DNA from 3 places in the Ferrovibrio plantarum genome. Region 2 is predicted to be linked to each of the others. Evidence: predicted binding sites of a transcription regulator. Region 2 holds the regulator's gene; each other region holds the start of a gene.
The links. The regulator PhoB, encoded in region 2, activates phosphate uptake and scavenging genes when phosphate is short. The targets are predictions, from matches to a motif close to TNTCATAAAACTGTCA.
Positions count from the first base shown of each region.

Region 1: V6B08_RS03875 (Na/Pi cotransporter family protein) is a predicted target of PhoB. The motif match lies at 3,164-3,179, and genes of this name have one in related genera.
Region 3: V6B08_RS02980 (CHAD domain-containing protein) is a predicted target of PhoB. The motif match lies at 3,474-3,489, and genes of this name have one in related genera.

Region 1 covers NZ_JBBKBA010000001.1:825,200-831,394, forward strand. The annotation lists gene V6B08_RS03865 (tetratricopeptide repeat protein) at 1-772, opposite strand, end outside; gene V6B08_RS03870 (DHCW motif cupin fold protein) at 1,045-1,374, shown strand; gene V6B08_RS03875 (Na/Pi cotransporter family protein) at 1,375-3,081, opposite strand; gene V6B08_RS03880 (TetR/AcrR family transcriptional regulator) at 3,448-4,056, shown strand; gene V6B08_RS03885 (DUF2889 domain-containing protein) at 4,097-4,705, opposite strand; gene V6B08_RS03890 (SDR family NAD(P)-dependent oxidoreductase) at 4,711-5,469, opposite strand; gene V6B08_RS03895 (acyl-CoA dehydrogenase family protein) at 5,472-6,195, opposite strand, start outside.
Region 2 covers NZ_JBBKBA010000004.1:268,440-274,634, reverse strand. The annotation lists gene pstB (phosphate ABC transporter ATP-binding protein PstB) at 1-666, shown strand, start outside; gene phoU (phosphate signaling complex protein PhoU) at 693-1,412, shown strand; gene phoB (phosphate regulon transcriptional regulator PhoB) at 1,414-2,133, shown strand; gene V6B08_RS21805 (MlaC/ttg2D family ABC transporter substrate-binding protein) at 2,150-2,737, opposite strand; gene V6B08_RS21800 (ArsR/SmtB family transcription factor) at 2,977-3,969, shown strand; gene metF (methylenetetrahydrofolate reductase [NAD(P)H]) at 3,966-4,886, shown strand; gene V6B08_RS21790 (homocysteine S-methyltransferase family protein) at 4,883-5,989, shown strand; partial or broken gene metH (methionine synthase) at 5,932-6,195, shown strand, end outside.
Region 3 covers NZ_JBBKBA010000001.1:644,476-650,670, reverse strand. The annotation lists gene V6B08_RS02995 (GMC family oxidoreductase) at 1-1,429, shown strand, start outside; gene V6B08_RS02990 (response regulator transcription factor) at 1,437-1,835, opposite strand; gene V6B08_RS02985 (PAS domain S-box protein) at 1,947-3,443, shown strand; gene V6B08_RS02980 (CHAD domain-containing protein) at 3,598-5,070, shown strand; gene V6B08_RS02975 (PA14 domain-containing protein) at 5,188-5,802, opposite strand; gene xth (exodeoxyribonuclease III) at 5,917-6,195, opposite strand, start outside.

The DNA of each region.
Region 1 (6,195 bases), on a different contig from region 2:
GGCCCATGCTGTCGAGCATCGACGCCTGGTTGCCGAGTGCCTGGGCGGCATAGGCAATGGCCTGGCGGGTGCCCGAGAGTGCGCCGACTTCGGCGGTGCGCGCGAAGCTGGCCACGGCTTCCTGTCGCCGCTGGTTTTCCGCCAGCAGCACGGCCTTGCGCCAATGGGCTTCGGTCACTTCCTGGCGCACGTCGTTGTTGCTGTTGCTGCCATGGCTGCCGATCACCGCGTCATAGGCTGCCAGGGCATCGTCGGTCAGCTTGCGTTCGCCCAGGCTCTGGCCCAGGCGGATGCCCAGCTTGGCGCAGGCAACGGCCAGCGGTACGGTGGCAATCGGCGCAGGACAAAAGCGTTCCATCGCCTGGCGGTAGGTCTGCTCACCCTGCAGCCGCTCGCCCAGCGCCACCTGCGCTTCGCCGGTATAAAGCTGCCCGGTGGCAACGGCGCGGCGCTGGGCCGGCTCGACATCATTGCCGTAAAGCCGCGCCAGCTCCTGATAGGCGGCGATTTCCTCGCGGCGCTGGCCAAAGGCCTTGTGCAATTGGCCCTTGTTCAGCCAGGCCAGCGCCAGATCGTTGCGCGCCGAACTGGTGCTGGTGTCACCCCATTCGGTGAGGATGCGGTTATATATCGCCAGCGCCTCGCCGAATTGCTGCGCACCGAAATACAGGCCGGCCTTGCGCATCTGGTTGGTGATCTTGATGCCGGGCATGACGGCCATGCGCGTGGCATCGTCATAGGCCTTGGCCTGGGCTTCCTCAGTCGTGGTCAAGGCCCGGCTCTTGACCTGGCTGGCCATTGGCGGTGGGGTGGTGGGTGTCGGAACCGGTGCCTGGCTGGCGCTCGTGACCGGCGGACTGCCGGACGGCTGGTTGGTCTGGCAGCCGGTCAGGGCAAGCAGCAGGACCGCGGCAGGAAGCCAAGCGAGGCGGATCTTGGTCATGGCGATCACGGCGTTTGGGGTAATTTCCCCTTCAAAGTAGCGGATGTGCCATGTCGTTGCAATTATTGGAAGATGAATTCCAGGGAAATCGGGCGTAGAGAATGCAGATAGCGAATTTACCCTTTGGCACCACCGACTGGTCGGATGTGCCGGTCACCGAGCATAAGGGTGAAACCGGCATGGCCTATTGGCGCACGCGCCAGTTCGGCCCGATCCGGGTGCGCCGCGTCGATTACACGCCGGGCTACCTGGCGGATCATTGGTGCGTGAAGGGGCATATCCTGTTCGTGCTGGAAGGCGAGCTGGTGACGGAGCTGGAGGATGGCCGCGTTTTCACGCTTGGGCCGGGCCAGAGCTATCAGGTCGCCGACAATGCCGAGCCGCACCGCTCGCGCACGGCGGTGGGCGCTAAACTGTTCATCGTCGACTGATCAGGCCGGCTTGGCGTGGCCGCCATTCGGCGCGGCCTTCTTGCCGGCCTGCTGCTGTTCGTCGGCGCGCAGGCGCGTGGCGGAAAGCTCGCCGGTCTGCTCCAGGATCGGATAGGCCACCGCCGTCAGGTGGCTGTTGATGCGCTTGAGGTCGCGGATCACGTCGAGATGGATGGCGCTGGTCTCGATGCTTTCGGCACGGCCGGCGGCAAGGCGGCGGTAATGATTCTCGGCGGCCATGCGCTCGGCCTCGCGCAGAGACGCCTTCTCCTGCAGCAATTGCCGCGCCAGCTTGGCGTCGCTGGCCATGAACACGTTGCAGGCCATCTGCAGGTTGCCGGCGACACGGGCATGGAACTCGGCCAGTTCCTGCATGCCCTCAGGCGAGAAATGCAGGCGATGCTTGATCTTCTTCGCCGCCAGTTCCATCAGGTTCTTGTCGATGATGTCGCCGATATGCTCGAGATTGGTGGTGAAGGTCAGCACATCGACATAGCGGCGGCTTTCTTCGGCATCCATTTCGTGGTTCGAGAGCTTGGTGAGATAGAGCTTGATCGCCTCATGCAGCTTGTCGACCTGGTCATCGGCCTGTTCCACCGCCTTGGCCAGCCGCGCATCGTCGGTCTTGAACACGGTGATGGCGTCATCCAGCATGCGGCTCACGGTATCGGAAAGCCGCAGCGTTTCGCGCGCCGCAGCGGCCAGCGCCACGGAGGGCGTGTCCAGCGCGCCGGAATCGAGATAGCGCGGCTTGGTGCTGTCTTCCGCGGTCGGCGCATCGGGCAGCAGGCGGCGGCAAAGCAGTTCGACCTGGGCCAGCAGCGGCAGAAACAGCAGCGCCAGCGCCAGATTGAACGCGGTGTGGAAATGCACCGCCAGGCGCGGGCCTTCCAGGCCCAGCGCGCCGAGCCATTGCGGCACGAAGGAGAGCAGCGGCAGCGCGATCACCACGCCGATGGCGCGCATCAACAGGTTGCCGAGCGGCGCGCGCCGCGCGGCAGGCGTCTGGCCGGCCGTGGCGGCGAACGGCGCCACGGCGCCGCCGATATTGGCGCCAAGCACCAGGGCGAGCGCCAGCGGCACGGAAATCGCCCCGGCGGACGCCAGGCCAACCAGCATCAGCACGATGGCAAGGCTGGAATGTGCCGCCCAGGTGATCAGCGCGGCCAAAGCCACGGCGAGCAGCGGTTCCTGCGCCAGCGGCGCCATCACGGTGGCGAAAGCGGAGGCGTTGCGCAAAGGCTCGGAGGCGGCAACGATCAGGCGCAGGGCCAGCAGCAGCAGGCCGAAGCCGATGAACAGGCGGCCGACATGGCGGCGATTGCCGCTTTCGGTGGAGAGGAACAGGCCGACGCCGATCACCAGGGCCAGCGGCCCCATCCAATGCAGGTCGAGCGAAAGGAGCTGCGCCGCCAGCGTGGTGCCTACATCGGCGCCCAGCATCACCGCCAGGGCGGCGGCGGGGCCGATCAGGCGGCGGCCGGCGAAGGAGGCAACCAGCATCGCGGTAGCGGTGGCCGATTGCAGCAAAGCGGTGACGCCGATACCGGCGGCGAAGGCGGAAAAGCGGTTGCGGGTGGCACTGCCGAGCAGCCGGCGCAGCCGGGCGCCGAAGGCGCGGGTCATGCCGGTGCGCACCATGCGCACACCCCACAGCAGCAGGGCGATGCCGGCGGCAAGGTCGAGCAACAGAGCGGTGGCACCCATCAGGCGGTGGACTCCTCAGGACGAAAAGTGAAGGACAGGGCCAGGTCAGATCAAACAGGTGGAACCCGGCACGAATCCATTGTTACAGTTTTATTACACCCAAAAGTCATTAGCACAAAAGCAATTTACAAACCCTTTGCGGCGCAAAAATGGCTAGTGTCCGCCGGATGGCTGAGGGGCGGCCCGGCAACGGTCGTGGGGGCGACTGGAGGTCGGCGGCGGGCCGATTCATGGCTGCAACCGGCATGAGGCGCTCGACGTGGTTCGTGCGCAACACGGCGGACAAACCCCGAATGGTTGATAAAACAGCCACTTGTTTTTATGCTGGCCGGCAATCATCGCCAGAATTCCAACATAACCGGGCCAATGCGAACCGTCGGATCCAACCGCGATACCACTGAAAAGGCCATTCGCGAAGCGGCCATCAACATCATCGCACGTCATGGCTTCAAGGCCGCCAGCCTGCGCATGATCGCCAAGGAAGTCGGCATCCAGGCCGGCTCGCTCTACAATTACATCAAGAGCAAGGAAAGCTTCCTGTTCGAGCTGCTGCGCGATCATCTGCAGTCGATGATCTCGGAATACCAGGAGCGCACCGCGAACGAGAGCGATCCCTACAAGCGGCTGCTAATCTATATCGACATCCACCTGAATTTCCATATCCACCGGCAGATGGAAGTGTTCATCGGCAACATGGAGCTGCGCAATCTCTCCAAGCCGCATTACAAGACCATCACCGGCCTGCGCGATGCCTATTCCAACCTGCTCACCGGGCTGATCAAGGAAGGCAACAAGACCGGCCTGCTGACTGTGGAGGATCCGCGCGTCACCACCTTCGCCATCATCTCGCTGCTGTCCGGCGTCTGCTACTGGTACCAGCCGGGCGGGCGTCTGTCGGAAAAGGAAGTGCGCGACACCCATACCGCCATGGTGTTCCGCCTGCTGGGCCTCAAGGCGCCGCCAAAAGGCCGCTGAAGCAGGCCGCTCGTCGCTGCCAGTCACCAGTCGCAGCCAGTCAGTCGCTTCCCGTGCGCTTGGCCGATTTCGTCACGGCGAATTGCGGGAAATAGCGCGCCACCACCGGGCTGGTCAGGGCCCAGGAATAGCATTGATCGAGGAAGAACGGCAGGCCGTTCTTGCCGGCCGGCGCACCGCGCTCGGCCATGAATTCCTCGCGATAGGGCGAGATGGTCTGGAAGGCGGCGGTGGCGATATTGTAGAGCAGTTCGCGTAAATGCGAGCAGCCGGCGGTGCCGCGCATGCGCTCGTCCACGGCGCGGCGCCAGCCGCCCCCCAGGGTAATGCCGATGAAGCTGGCGGCATCGGCGGCGGCGCCGGCACAGAAGCTGAAGGGGATCGCGCGCATCTCGAAATGCGCGTCGCGGATCACCAGCGCGTCATCCACCGTCAGCCGCGCCAGCATGTGATGCACCGGGGTACCCGGCGGCATCCGGCCGCGCTCGCGGTCGGCATAGGCATAGGGCTTGGTGTCGCAAAGTTCGCCCTCGATATCCCACAGGCCATCTTCGCGCAGATAGCCGCGATAGGTGGTCTGGCGGGTATGCAGGTGGCGGCGTGGTGCCGGCTCTGGAAGCGGAAGAGAAAGTGGAAGCGGGCCAGACATCGCGGTCACGTCAGCATATAGGCGCCATCGGCCGGCAGCACCGCGCCGGTGAGATAGCTGGCGGCCGGCGAGGCGAGGAACAGCACGATGCTGGCAATTTCAGCGGGCTGCGCGAAACGGCCCAGCGGCGTGCGGGTGAGCATCTTCTCGGCATGGCGCTTCTGGCTGGTGAGATGCGCCACCATCGGCGTTTCCACCACGCCCGGCGCAATCGCATTGACGCGCACGCCCGCCGGACCAAGTTCAGTCGCCAGCGCCTTGGTCAGCCCGGCCACGGCATGCTTGGAGGCCGTGTAGCCGAGCGAAACCGAGCCGGCGATGAAGGCTTCGGTGGAGGCCATGTTGATGATGCAGCCGCGGCTCTGCACCAGGGCTTCGCGGCAGGCATGGGCAAGATAGAGCGGCGCCAGGGCATTGATGCGGTAGAGCTGCTCATACACCGCCGGCGCATCCGGATCGGCTAGGCGGTTGAGCTGATAACGCCCAGCATTGTTCACCAGCAGGTCGATCCGGCCGAAGGCGGCCAGCGCCTCGGCGATGGCCTTGGCCGAAGCCGCCGCATCGGTGATATCGCAAGGCAGCAGCAGGCAGTCTGTTTCGGCGGCGCCGATCTCACGCCGGGTTTCCTCCAGTGCCGTGCGTTCGAGATCCAGCAACGCCAGCCGGGTGCCTTCGCGATGCAGGGCGGCGGCGATGGCGCGACCGATGCCGCCGCCCGCACCGCTGATCACGGCCACATGCTCGGATGTCCCAGAGGCTGGCATCACTAGAAGGCGCGCTTGAAGCCGAAATAGCGTTCGGCGATCAGGTTGCGGCACATCTCGTCATTCAGCGGCGCGAAGGCGTAGAGCCGGTGGTCGCGGTAGTAGCGCTGCATCGGCGCGGCGGTGTCGAAGCCGGCGGCGCCCATGATCTCCATGCCGATATCGGTGGCCTGCTTCACCACATTGGAGGCGGTCAGCTTGATCATCGAACTGGCGACGTCGATGGCGCCGCCTTCCTCGTCGCGCTTCGCCGCATCGAGCAGGAACAGCCAGGCCATCTCGAAGGCGGTGGCGACATTGGCCAGCTTGTGCTGCACCGGATGCAGTTCCGAGAGCGTGCGGTTGAAGGCCGGGCGCTGCTTGGCGTATTCGGCGGCATAATCGAAGGCGCCCTTGGCGATGCCCAAGGCCACGGCGGCGGCATTGAGGCGCTCGGCATTCAGCGTCGCCAGCACCTGGCGGAAGCCCTGGCCCTCGACGCCGATCAGGTTTTCTTCCTGCACGAACACATCATCGAAGAAGACCTGGCAGGTATCGTAGCCGTTGATGGCGAAGGTCTCGACCTCGCGGGCAGTCACGCCTTTCGCCTTGCTCGGCACCAGCAGCATGGAAACGCCATCGGTCTTGCCTTCGGCGGTACGCGCGAGCACGATATAGAAATCGGAGGTGACGGCGCCGCTGATCCACATCTTGGCGCCGTTCAGCTTGTAGCCGCCAGCCACTTTC
Region 2 (6,195 bases):
GTCACGGCGCTGATCGGCCCGTCGGGCTGCGGCAAGTCCACTTTCCTGCGGTCGCTGAACCGCATGAACGACACCGTGCGCGGCTGCCGCGTCGAAGGCGACATCAAGCTCGATACCCTGGATATCTATGATGCCAAGGTGGACGTGGTGCAGCTCCGCGCCCGCGTCGGCATGGTGTTTCAGAAGCCGAACCCGTTCCCGAAGTCGATCTACGAGAACGTCGCTTACGGTCCGCGCATCCACGGCCTGGCCGAGAACAAGGACGAACTCGACCTGATCGTCGAGAAGAGCCTGAAGCAGGCCGGCCTGTGGAAGGAAGTTGGCGACCGCCTGGCGGAAGCCGGCACCGGCCTCTCGGGCGGCCAGCAGCAGCGCCTCTGCATCGCCCGCGCGCTGGCGGTGTCGCCGGAAGTGATCCTGATGGATGAGCCCTGCTCGGCGCTCGACCCGATTGCCACCGCGCATATCGAGGAACTGATCGACGAACTGCGCCAGAACTATACCATCGTCATCGTCACCCACTCGATGCAGCAGGCTGCCCGCGTGTCACAGCGGACCGCCTTCTTCCATCTCGGCATCCTGGTGGAATCCGGCGATACCAAGACGATCTTCACCAATCCGAGCGACGAACGCACGCAAGGCTATATCACGGGCCGTTTCGGCTGAGGCCAGTTTAGGGAAAAGAGGATCTGATGACCAATGCCAGCCATACCGTAAAGGCCTACGATCAGGACCTGAAAAAGCTCGGCACGCTTGTCGTGCAGATGGGCGGCCTGGCGGAATCGCAGCTTGCCGCTGCGGTTAATGCCGTTGCCAAGCGCGACTCAGACCTTGCCACCGATGTGGTGAAGGCCGATGCCAAGATCGACGCGCTGCGCACCCAGCTTGATGAATTCGCCATCAATCTGCTGGCTTTGCGCCAGCCGATGGCTATCGATCTGCGCATCATCGTCTCGGCTTTGCGCATCTCCTCGGAACTTGAGCGCATCGGCGACTACGCCAAGAATGTCGCCAAGCGTTCCATGGTGCTGAACCAGTCGCCGATCGTGCGCCCGGTCAGCGTGGTGCCGCGCATGGCTGCCATGGTGCAGTCCATGATCAAGGACACGCTGGATGCCTATATCTCGGACGATGCCGCCAAGGCCGATGCGGTCTGGCTGCGCGACGAGGAAGTCGACGACATGTACAACAGCCTGTTCCGCGAGTTGCTGACCTACATGATGGAAGACCCGCGTTCGATCACGGCCTGCACGCATCTGCTGTTCATCGCCAAGAATATCGAGCGCATCGGCGACCATACCACCAATATCGCCGAGCTGATCCATTACGCGGTGAAGGGCGAGATGCTGAAGGATGAGCGCCCGAAGGGCGATCAGACCAGTTTCGCAGTGGTTGACAAGGCGGGAGAGTAACATGGGCGTGGCCGTGAAGCCGCGGGTTCTGGTTATCGAAGATGAGGCGGCGCTGCTGGCTTTGCTGCGCTACAACCTCGAGAAAGAGAACTACATCGTCGATGAGGCTGTGGATGGCGAGCAGGCATTGCTGCGGGTTGCGGAGCATATGCCTGACCTGATCCTGCTCGACTGGATGCTGCCCAGGCTGTCCGGCCTGGAAGTCTGCCGCCAGTTGCGCCGCGATCCTAATGCCCGCAACGTGCCGATCATCATGCTGACGGCGCGGGGCGAGGAAGCCGACCGGGTGCGCGGCCTGGATGCCGGCGCCGATGACTACATTGCCAAGCCGTTCAGCCCCAGCGAATTGCTGGCGCGGATTCGCGCCGTGCTGCGCCGCATCCGCCCGGCACTGGCCGAGGAAGTGCTGACCTATGGCGGCCTGGTGATGGATATCGCCACCCATAAGGTGACGCGCAACGGCCGCGAAGTGCATCTTGGGCCGACCGAGTTCCGCCTGTTGCGCTTTTTCCTGGAGCATCCCGGCCGCGTGCTGAGCCGCGATCAGTTGCTCGATTCAGTCTGGGGTCGTGACATCTATGTCGAACAGCGCACTGTCGACGTGCATATCCGCCGCCTGCGCAAGGCGCTGAACGGCGAAGGCGAGGATGATGTGATCCGCACCGTCCGTTCCGCCGGCTATGCCCTGGAACTGACCGCTCAGCCGGCTAATGCCGGCTGAGTTTCTTCTCTAGTTTTTAACGGCTGATCTGGCGGCGCATCGCCGTGAACAGGGCGTCCATCTTGCCGCCGTTGTTCTGCAGCACCGATTCGAACTGCTGACGCTGCGTGAAGGCCATGCTGACGCCTTCGATGATTACGTCGGTGACTTTCGGCACGCCGCCTTTGTTGATCACTTTCCACTCGACGCGGATCGGCGGACCGCTCTTGCGGTTGATCTGCGATAGCACGATCTGGGTCGCTTCATTGTCGCGGTTGACGCCGTCCTGCACGCTGAGCGTCTGGCCGTCATACTGGGCCAGCAGGCCGGAATAGACCTTCACCATGTAATCCACGAACAGGCCGTCATATTCCTTGGCCTGGCCGTCGCTGAGCTGGCGGCCATAGCGGCCGAGGCAGAAGCGGCTGACGCCTTCGAGGTCGAGATGCTTTTCCAGCAGGTCGCGCACCAGCGCCTCGCGCTTGGCGGTATCGGCGGAGCGGGCGGCCAGCACTTCCAGGGTCTCGGTACCGACGGTGCGGATGAAGGCATCGGCTTCGGCCGCGCGGCCAGCCTGCGGATTGGCGAAGCTCAGGCCGGCCAGCAACACGAAGGCGGCAAGCATTGGCCGGACCCGCAGGGTAGGAGCGGCAGAAAGACGGGGCAGGGCAAGCAGGCGCGACATCGTCGTTAAAGTCCTATCTGGAAAGGTCTTTCGGGGCGATTCAGAAGTCGACCGCCCGTTTATAATGCATCGCTAGGGCATATCCAAACCCCCCTGGGATGTCATTTTCGTGGCGGCAGGCACGTTTCCACACAAAACCCTATACAAAAATATAAAGATATGTTTATGTATCGCTCATCATGAACGCCGAAGTCAGCCTGAACCTCGATACCCTGATGGCCGCTTTGCGCGCCGCCGCCGAGCCAACCCGGTTGCGGCTGCTGGCTTTGTGCGGCCAGGCGGAACTGACGGTGACGGAACTGACCCAGATTCTGGGCCAGAGCCAGCCACGGGTTTCCCGCCATCTCAAGCTACTCTGCGAGGCCGGCTTGCTGGAGCGGGTACCGGAAGGCACCTGGGCCTTCTACCGCGTCGGCGAGCGCCTCAGCGGCGCCCCGCTGGTGCGGGCGGTGACGGCTTTGCTGCCGTCCGGCGACGCCACGCTGTCGCGCGATGCAGAGCGGCTGCTGGCGGTGAAGCGGGCCCGCGCCGATGCGGCGGAAGCCTATTTCCGCGACAATGCCCCGCGTTGGTCGCAGATTCGCTCGCTCTATGTCGACGAGCAGCAGGTGGAAACGGCGGTGGCCAGCCTGATCGCCGGGCACAAGGTGGCCGATCTGCTGGATATCGGCACCGGCACCGGCCGGCTGCTGGAAGTGCTGGCGCCGCATTTCGAGCGCGCCATCGGTGTCGACCTGAGTCGCGAAATGCTGGCCGTGGCGCGCACCAACCTGGAGCGCGCCGGCATCCGCAATGCCCAGGTGCGCCAGGCCGATATGTATAACCTGCCGCTGCCGGCGCAGAGCTTCGATGCCGCCATTGTGCATCAGGTGCTGCATTATGCCGACGAGCCGGCCAAGGCGATCACTGAGGCTGCCCGCGTGCTGCGTCCGGGCGGGCAACTCATCGTGGTGGATTTCGCGCCGCATGACCTGGAATTCCTGCGCAAGGACCATGCCCATCGCCGCCTTGGCTTCTCCGATGCCGAAGTGCGGCAATGGTGCATCGCCGCCGGGCTGGAGCCGGGCCAGCCGATCGCCCTGCCGGGCCAGCCGCTCACCGTGCATGTCTGGCGCGCCACCCGCCGCGCCAGTGCCACACTTTCACCCGTGAAGAAGATAGTCGCCGCATGATCCAGCTTGACGCCATCGCCGCCTCCGCCCGCCGCACCGGCCCGCTGAAGGTCTCGTTCGAATTCTTCCCGCCGAAGACGCCGGAGATGGAAGAGAGCCTGTGGCGCAGCGTGACCCGGCTGGCGCCGCTCAATCCGCGCTTCGTCTCGGTCACCTACGGCGCCGGCGGTTCCACCCGCGAACGGACGCACGCCACCGTGGTGCGCATCCGCCAGGAAACCCATCTCAAGCCGGCGGCGCATCTCACCTGCGTCGGCGCCTCGCGCGACGAGGTGAACGAGGTGGCGCAGCATTACTGGGCGGCGGGCATCAAGCATATCGTGGCACTGCGCGGCGATCCGCCGGAAGGCTCCAAAGGCTTCACCGCGCATCCCCAGGGCTATGCCAATTCCACCGATCTGGTGGCCGGCCTGCGCAAGGTGGCGGATTTCGAGATCAGCGTCGGCTGCTACCCGGAAGGTCATCCCGATGGCACCGCGCCGCGCCTGGAACTGGATTACCTGAAGCGCAAGGTGGATGCCGGCGCCACGCGCCTGGTGTCGCAGTATTTCTTCGATACCGAGACTTTCCTGCGCTTCCTCGACCGCGCCCGTTCCGCCGGCATCAGTGTGCCGATCGTGCCGGGCATCCTGCCGGTGACGAATTTCCGCCAGGTGGTGCGTTTCTCGGCGGCCTGCGGCGCTTCCGTGCCGGCCTGGCTGGCCGATATGTTCGATGGCCTGGACGATGATGCCGAGACCCGCCGCATGGTGGCGGCGCATATCGCCGCCGAGCAATGCCGCCGCCTGCAGGCCGCCGGCATCGACGAATTCCATTTCTACACGCTGAACCGCGCCGACCTGACCTATGCCATCTGCCATATCCTCGGCGTGCGGCCCAACCAGCAGGCGGCTGCGGTCGCCGGGAGTGCGGCATGATCGAGAACGCGAAGCAGATACTGGCCGCCGCCAAGCCGGCGCGTCTGGCGCGGCGCGCGGCGCTCTACAAGTCCGCTGGCGAGCGCATCCTGGTGCTGGATGGCGCCATGGGCACCATGCTGCAGCGGCGCAAGCTGCAGGAGCAGGATTACCGTGGTACCCGCTTCGCCGGCGCCAACAGCGACCTCAAGGGCAATCACGACCTGCTCAACATGACCCGCCCGGATGTGATCCTGGCGGTGCATGCCGAATATCTCGATGCCGGCGCCGATATCATCGAGACCAACACCTTCAGCGGCACCTGGATCAGCCAGGCCGATTATCACCTTGAATCCGCCGTCGACGAGATCAACGTGGAAGGCGCCAAGCTGGCGCGCCAGGCCGCCGATATCGCCACCGCCGCCGATCCGTCGCGCCCGCGCTTCGTTGCCGGCGCCATCGGGCCGACCAACCGCACCGCGTCGCTGTCGCCGGATGTGAACCGGCCGGAATTCCGCAACATCACCTTCGATGAACTGCGCGATGCCTACCGCGCCCAGGCGCTCGGCCTGCTGGTCGGCGGCGCCGACATCCTGCTGATCGAAACCATTTTTGACACGTTGAATGCCAAGGCGGCGGTGTTCGCCGTCTACGAGTTGTTCGACGAACTGGGTGAGGAATGGCCGGTGATGATCTCCGGCACCATCACTGATCTTTCCGGCCGTACGCTGTCGGGCCAGACGGCGGAGGCGTTCTGGAATTCGCTGCGCCATGCCAAGCCGTTCTCCATCGGCCTCAACTGCGCCTTCGGCGCCGAGCAGATGCGGCCCTATGTCGCCGAACTGGCACGTGTTGCCGATGTCAAGGTCAGTGCCTATCCCAATGCCGGCCTGCCGAACCAGTTTGGCGAATATGACGAGGAGCCGCATACCACCGCCGGCCATCTGCGCGAATGGGCCGAGCATGGCCTGGTGAATATCGTCGGCGGCTGCTGCGGCACCACACCGGATCATATCCGCGCCATCGCCGACAGCGTGCGCGGCGTCAAGCCACGCTCGATCCCCGCCATCCCCCGCCAGCTCCGCCTTTCTGGCCTAGAACCTTTCGCGGTGCCCGCAGCATGAGCCTTCCCGTTTTCATCAATGTTGGTGAGCGCACCAACGTCACCGGTTCGGCCAAGTTCCGCAAGCTGATCCTGGCCGGCGAATACGATGAGGCACTCGCCATCGCGCGCCAGCAGGTGGAGAACGGCGCCCAGATCATCGACGTCAACATGGACGAGGGCATGCTCGATTCCAAGGCGGCGATGGTGAAGTATCTCAACCTGATC
Region 3 (6,195 bases), on a different contig from region 2:
CAACTGGGCCTTCAAGACCGTGCCGCAGGCGATGCTGGATGGCCGCCAGGGCTATCAGCCGCGCGGCAAGATGCTCGGCGGCTCCAGCGGCATCAACGCCATGATCTATATCCGTGGCCATCGCCGCGATTACGATGAATGGGGCCTGCCGGGCTGGGGCTGGGAGGACGTGCTGCCCTATTTCCGCCGCGCCGAGCGCAACCTGCGCCCCGATATCGATGCCGGTGGCGCTGCCGCTCTGCATGGCCGTGATGGCCCGCTGGCGGTTTCCGATATCCGCAGCCCGAACCGTTTTGCCGGCGATTTCCTCAAAGCCTGCGACGAGACGCAAATCCCCCGCAATGTTGATTTCAACGGCCCCGAGCAGGAAGGTGCAGGCTGGTTCCAGGTGACGCAGGAGAATGGCGAACGCTGCTCGGCAGCCAAGGCCTACCTGCCGCCAGACGTGCGGGCGCGGCCCAACCTCAGCATCGTCACCGGCGCGCAGGCGACGCGCGTGCTGCTGGAAAACCGCCGCGCCACGGGGGTGCGCTACCGCCTGCGCGGCCTCGATCTCGAAGCCCGGGCCGGCCGCGCCGTGGTGCTTTCCGCCGGCGCCTTCGGCTCGCCGCATCTGCTGCTGCTTTCCGGCATCGGACCTGCGGCGGAAATGCAGCGCCATGGCATCGCTGTGCAGCATGAGTTGCCCGGCGTTGGCCAGAACCTGCAGGATCATCTCGATTACCTCGAGCATTACCGCGTCGATTCCGCCGAATTGTTTGGCCATTCGCTGAAATCGTTGCCGGTGATGCTGAAGGCCTGGCGGCAATGGCAGCGCGAACGCAGCGGCATGCTGACCTCGAATTTCGCCGAAAGCGGTGCCTTCCTGAAAACCGAGCCGGGGCTGGAGCGCCCGGATGTGCAGCTTCACTTCGTCGTTGCCATGGTGGATGACCATGCCCGCAAGCAGCATTGGGGCCATGGCTATTCCTGCCATGTCTGCGTGCTCCGACCCTATAGCCGGGGCGAGGTCGGGCTCAGCTCCGCCGATCCCTTCGCGGCGCCGCGCATCGACCCGCGTTTCCTCACCGATTGCCGCGATGCCGAGACCTTGAAACGCGGCGCCTGGATGATGCGGCGGATCCTGCAGGCGCCGAGCCTGAAGGCGCATGGCCCGCGCCCGCTCTATCCGCTGCCCGAAAGCGATGCCGAACTGGAAACTGCGATCCGCGCCCGCGCCGATACGATCTATCACCCGGTCGGCACCTGCCGCATGGGCAAGGCCGAGGACCGCCAAGCGGTGGTGGATCCGCAGCTGAAGCTGCGCGGCCTGGATGGCCTCTATGTGGCGGATGCCTCGGTGATGCCCGGCCTGATCGGCGGCAACACCAATGCGCCGACCATCATGATCGCCGAGAAAGCCGCCGAGGCGATCCGCCAGGCAGCTTGATGGCTTTTCAGTCCGATTTGGCGGCGCCCGGCTTGGCTGTCGCCAGCGCGGCGGCCACGGCGGTGAGCAATTCCTGCCGCCGCACCGGCTTGCGCAGCATGGCATGGGCGCCGAGAAAGCCGCCCAATTCCAGCGCCATCTCGGCATTCATGGTGGAGCCGCCGCCCGACGTGACGATCACCGGCATGCCCGTGGCCGAGCGGCGCAGCGCGTTCAGCACCTCGATGCCGTCGCTCTGCGGCATCAGCACATCGGTGATCACCAGGTCGAAGGGCTCCTGCTGCAGCAGAGCCAGCGCCGCTTGGCCGTCACTGGCTTCGCGCACATTATGCCCTTCCGCCTCCAGCATGCGGCGCAACAGCAGACGAAAGTCCGCGTAATCGTCGACGACGAGTATCCGAGCCATGGTCACCCACCATGAAAAGTGCAGATACGGCGCTTTATGTGCAACTCATGGTCGTGATATTAGCCTAATTTTAGGAGAATTGCACCTAGCAAAGGCTGTAAGCTACCAACCATGCAAACAGAACAAGTCCTGCGCACAGTAATCGACACCATGATCGACGGGGTCATCCTGATCGATCATGGCGGTATTATCCAGCTATACAACCAGGCCTGCCAGAAACTGTTCGGTTATACGCCCGAGGAGGTGCTGGGCCAGAACGTCAAGATGCTGATGCCCACGCCCTACCGCGAGGAGCATGATGGCTATGTGCGCAACTACCGCGAAACCGGCGTGAAGCGCATCATCGGCATCGGCCGCGAAGTATTGGGCCGGCGCAAGGATGGCAGCGAATTCCCGTTCGAGCTGGCGGTGGCCGAAGCCACCCTGGATGACCGCCCGCTCTATATCGGCGTGATCCACGATATCACCGAGCGTCGCCGCGCCGAGGAAATGCGCGAGCAGCTGCGCCAGTCGCAGAAGATGGAAGCGATCGGCCAGCTCACCGGCGGCATCGCGCATGACTTCAACAATCTGCTGGCCGTGGTGATGGGCAATCTGGAACTGCTGGACATGCGGGTGTCCGACGATTTCAGCCGCCGCCTGATCGACCAGGCACTGCACAGCACCACGCGCGGCGCCGAACTGACCCAGCGCCTGCTGGCTTTCGGCCGGCAGCAGAATCTGCGCGCCAAGCGGCTGAATGCCAATGAACTGATTCTCAGCATATCGAGCGTGCTGCGCCATACCCTGGGTGATCCGGTTTCGGTGCGCACCAGCCTGGCACCCGGCCTGCCGGAAGTGGAGGTCGATCCTGGCCAGCTCGAGAATGCGCTGATCAACCTGGCGCTCAATGCGCGCGACGCCATGCCCAATGGCGGCAGCCTCACCATCCGCACGGCCTATTTGCGCCCCAGCGACGAGATGGCACGCAGCAGCGAGCATGGCTATGTGGTGATCAGCGTGACCGATACCGGCACCGGCATGAGCGAGGAAGTGCGCGCCCGCGTCTTCGAGCCATTCTTCACCACCAAGGAGATCGGCAAGGGCAGTGGGCTGGGCTTGAGCATGGTGCATGGCTTCATCACCCAGTCTGGTGGCCATGTACATGTCGACAGCGCCATCGGTCGTGGCACCGAGGTTTCGCTGCATTTGCCGGCGCTCGCGCCGGCCTCAGCCTTGGTGCAGAGCGAGAATGATCCCGGCGGGCCGACCATCCTGCTGGTGGACGATAATGCCGATTTGCGGGCCACGGTCAGCCTGCTGCTGGAAAGCATGGGTTATCGCGTGCGTGCCGTGGGATCGGGGGCTGCGGCGCTGGATATCCTGCAATCGGATACCAGTATCGCGCTGATGATTAGCGACGTGATGATGCCGGGCATGACCGGGCTGGAACTCGGCGAGCGCGCGCTGCGGCTGCTTCCGTCGCTGCCGCTGGTATTCATTTCCGGCACCGCCGATGCCGATATCCTGCGCAGTAGCTCGTTCCGCGACCGCTGCACCCTGCTGGCCAAGCCGATCCGCAAGCAGGCCTTGGGCGAATTGCTGACCAAGTTGCTGCGCCGGAGCTGACCGGGCAGGACAGCCCCGGTGTCACCGAATTGTCATTAAACGGAAACATTTACCCGCTGCGTTCCATGCCGTAGCGGGCAGAAATGTTAAATCAGCATAAGCCTTTGCGCTACGCGATTGAGACTCGCCGTTGGCCTCGCTAGAGTCCGCCGCCATGGCCGATACCCAGGAACCCGTTCCCCAAACCACGCTCTGCCTGGGGATTGCTGCCGATGATCTGGTGCGGCTGCGCCGGCATCCGCTGATCACCACCCTGCTCAAGGGCCGCGCCACCACGGTGCGGCGCGAAATCGCCCTGGTTGATACGGCACCCACTGAAGACGGCAGCCGTGCACTGATCCAGGCCGGCTGGCTCTGCCTCAATGAAGGCACTGAGCCGCATCTGCTGCCCTGGCGGGCCAATGCCGCGCCACTGCCCGATATCACCGCGCTGGGTGCGCTGGAAATTCTCGCCCAGGGCCGCGTCGAGCGCATCACGCTGCCGCTGGCTGAAGGCCGCCTGCTGCTCGAACGCCTGGATCTGGCGCGCGGCCGCCAGCGCCAGGCGATTGCCGTGCTGCGCTTCGAGGACATGCCGGCGGCGAAGGCTGCCGAACTGGCGCTGTCGCTGTGTCGCGATTTCAAGCCGCGCCTGCTGGGCGCATCCGCTGTGGTGCCGTTGGCCAGTGGGCTCGGCCTGATCGCGCCGGTGCCGGCGCGCGCCGGCGAAATCCCGCCCATGCTGCCGGAAACCGACAGCGCCATCGCCGCCGCCTGTGCCATCCTGCGCCATTGCCTGGCGCAGTTCGAAGCCAACATCCAGGCCGTGCTGCTGGGCCGCGACAGCGAAGGCGTGCACCAGATGCGCGTCGCCTTGCGCCGGCTGCGTTCGGCGCTGGATATTTTCAGCCCGATCCTGCCGCCAAGCTGGCTCGAAACACTGATCGCCGACCTGCGCTGGCTCAACGCGCCGCTTGGCAAACGCCGCGATCTCGATGTTTTCATCGAGGAGACGTTGCAGCCTTTGCGCGCCGCCGAGCCCGGCATCAAGGGCCTGGAGCATCTCCAGACCCTGCTTGATGCCCGCCGTCAGGCGGCGCAGGAAGCGTTGCTCTCCGCGCTGGCCTCGCCGCGTGCCGCGCAATGGCTGCTGCGGCTGCAACGGCTGGCGGCGGCGAGCGAGGCGGAAGCCCTCGCCCTGCTCGATCCGGCACAGCATGAAGCGGCATTGCAGCCCGCCATCGCCTTTGCCGCCGTCACGCTGCGGCAGCGCCGCCGCAAGCTCAAGAAACTCGGCGAACGCCATGGCGAATTGAGCGTGCCGGAACTGCACCGGCTGCGCATCCGCGCCAAGAAGCTGCGCTATGCCACGGAATTCTTCCGCTATCTCTTCGCCAAGAAGCCGGTGAAGTTTTCCGCCATGGCACTGGCCCGGCTGCAGGATACGCTCGGTGCGCTGAACGATGCGGCGGTGGGCGATGAACTGCTCGGCGGCATCCTCGGTGCTGCCGGCGAGGATGCGGCGGCGGCGGCCATCGCCGGCTGGTTCGCGGCACGCCAGAGCATGCAGCTCAGCCAGCTCGGTCCGGCCTGGAAAGCCTATACCGCGCTCAAGCCCTATTGGCGCGACGCCCTGCCGCAGGTGTGACGGTTTTCAATTACTCTTGTCATGCCCGTACTTGATCCGGGCATGACGAATGGAGATGAACAAAAAACACCCCCGGTTTTGCCGGGGGTGTTTTGCTTTAGCCGGATGGCCGAAAATTTACGGCATGTGCGAGATCGCGCTCGGCGGCAGGATGCTCGGCGCAGCGGCGCCCGGCGGCTGCCAGAAATAGGCGAAGGCCGCAGAGTCGCGCTTCTGGTAATACATGATCACGATCGGGTAATAGCCCGGCTGGGCGATGTCGATGAACTTCATCGGCGTGGTGCGCTCCGGATGTGGTTCCGGGTCATCGGAAACCATCACATTGCCGACCCAGGAGCGGCCGCCGTCGTTGGTGCGTGAAGCAAAGCCGTAACGGCCGGGCTTGTCGAGCAGCACATAGCCCTCGAAGCGGATGCCGTAGAAGATGTCGGTCTTGGCGTCGAAGACGCGGCCGCGCGACGATACGGCCTCAAGCTGCGTGATCGCCGGGCCGGGCGTGCCCTGGGCCTTGCCGCGCGTGCCCTGCGGCATGTTGTCGATATGGTCGTAGGTGCCGCTGTAATAGGTGGTGGCGAGGCCGGGCCTGAGCTGCGCGGCGCTGGGCTGCGGCGCGGCGATCTGCGGCGGGCCGCTATAGACGGCTTCCTTCTCGGTGGTGACGCAGCCGGCCAGGCCGAGACCCAGCAGCATTGCAGCGCTCGCGGCCAGCAGCCGCCGTTTTGCCCAGTTCATATTGCCCCCATCGGTGCCACTCTATGTGGTGTTTGTGTACGACGCGGGGGGAAGCCTAGCAGCGTGCCCGGAACTAGCCAAGCGCCCGAAGGGTGAAGCTTCAGCCGAGATCGCCTAGTCGAGATTCAGCGTCACCAGCACCGGGGCATGGTCGGAGGCCTTTTCCTGGCCGCGCATCGCCTTGGCCACCTGTGCCGCCTTCAGCCGCGGGGCGAGATCCTGGCTGACCCAGACATGATCGAGGCGGCGGCCCTTGTCGGCCTTCTCCCAGTCCGGCGAACGGTAGCTCCACCAGGAAAACAGTTTCTCACTGGCCGGCGTGAAATGCCGCACCGCGTCAACCCAGCCATGGCTGGCCTGGAGTTTCAGCAGCCCCTCGGTCTCGACCGGCGT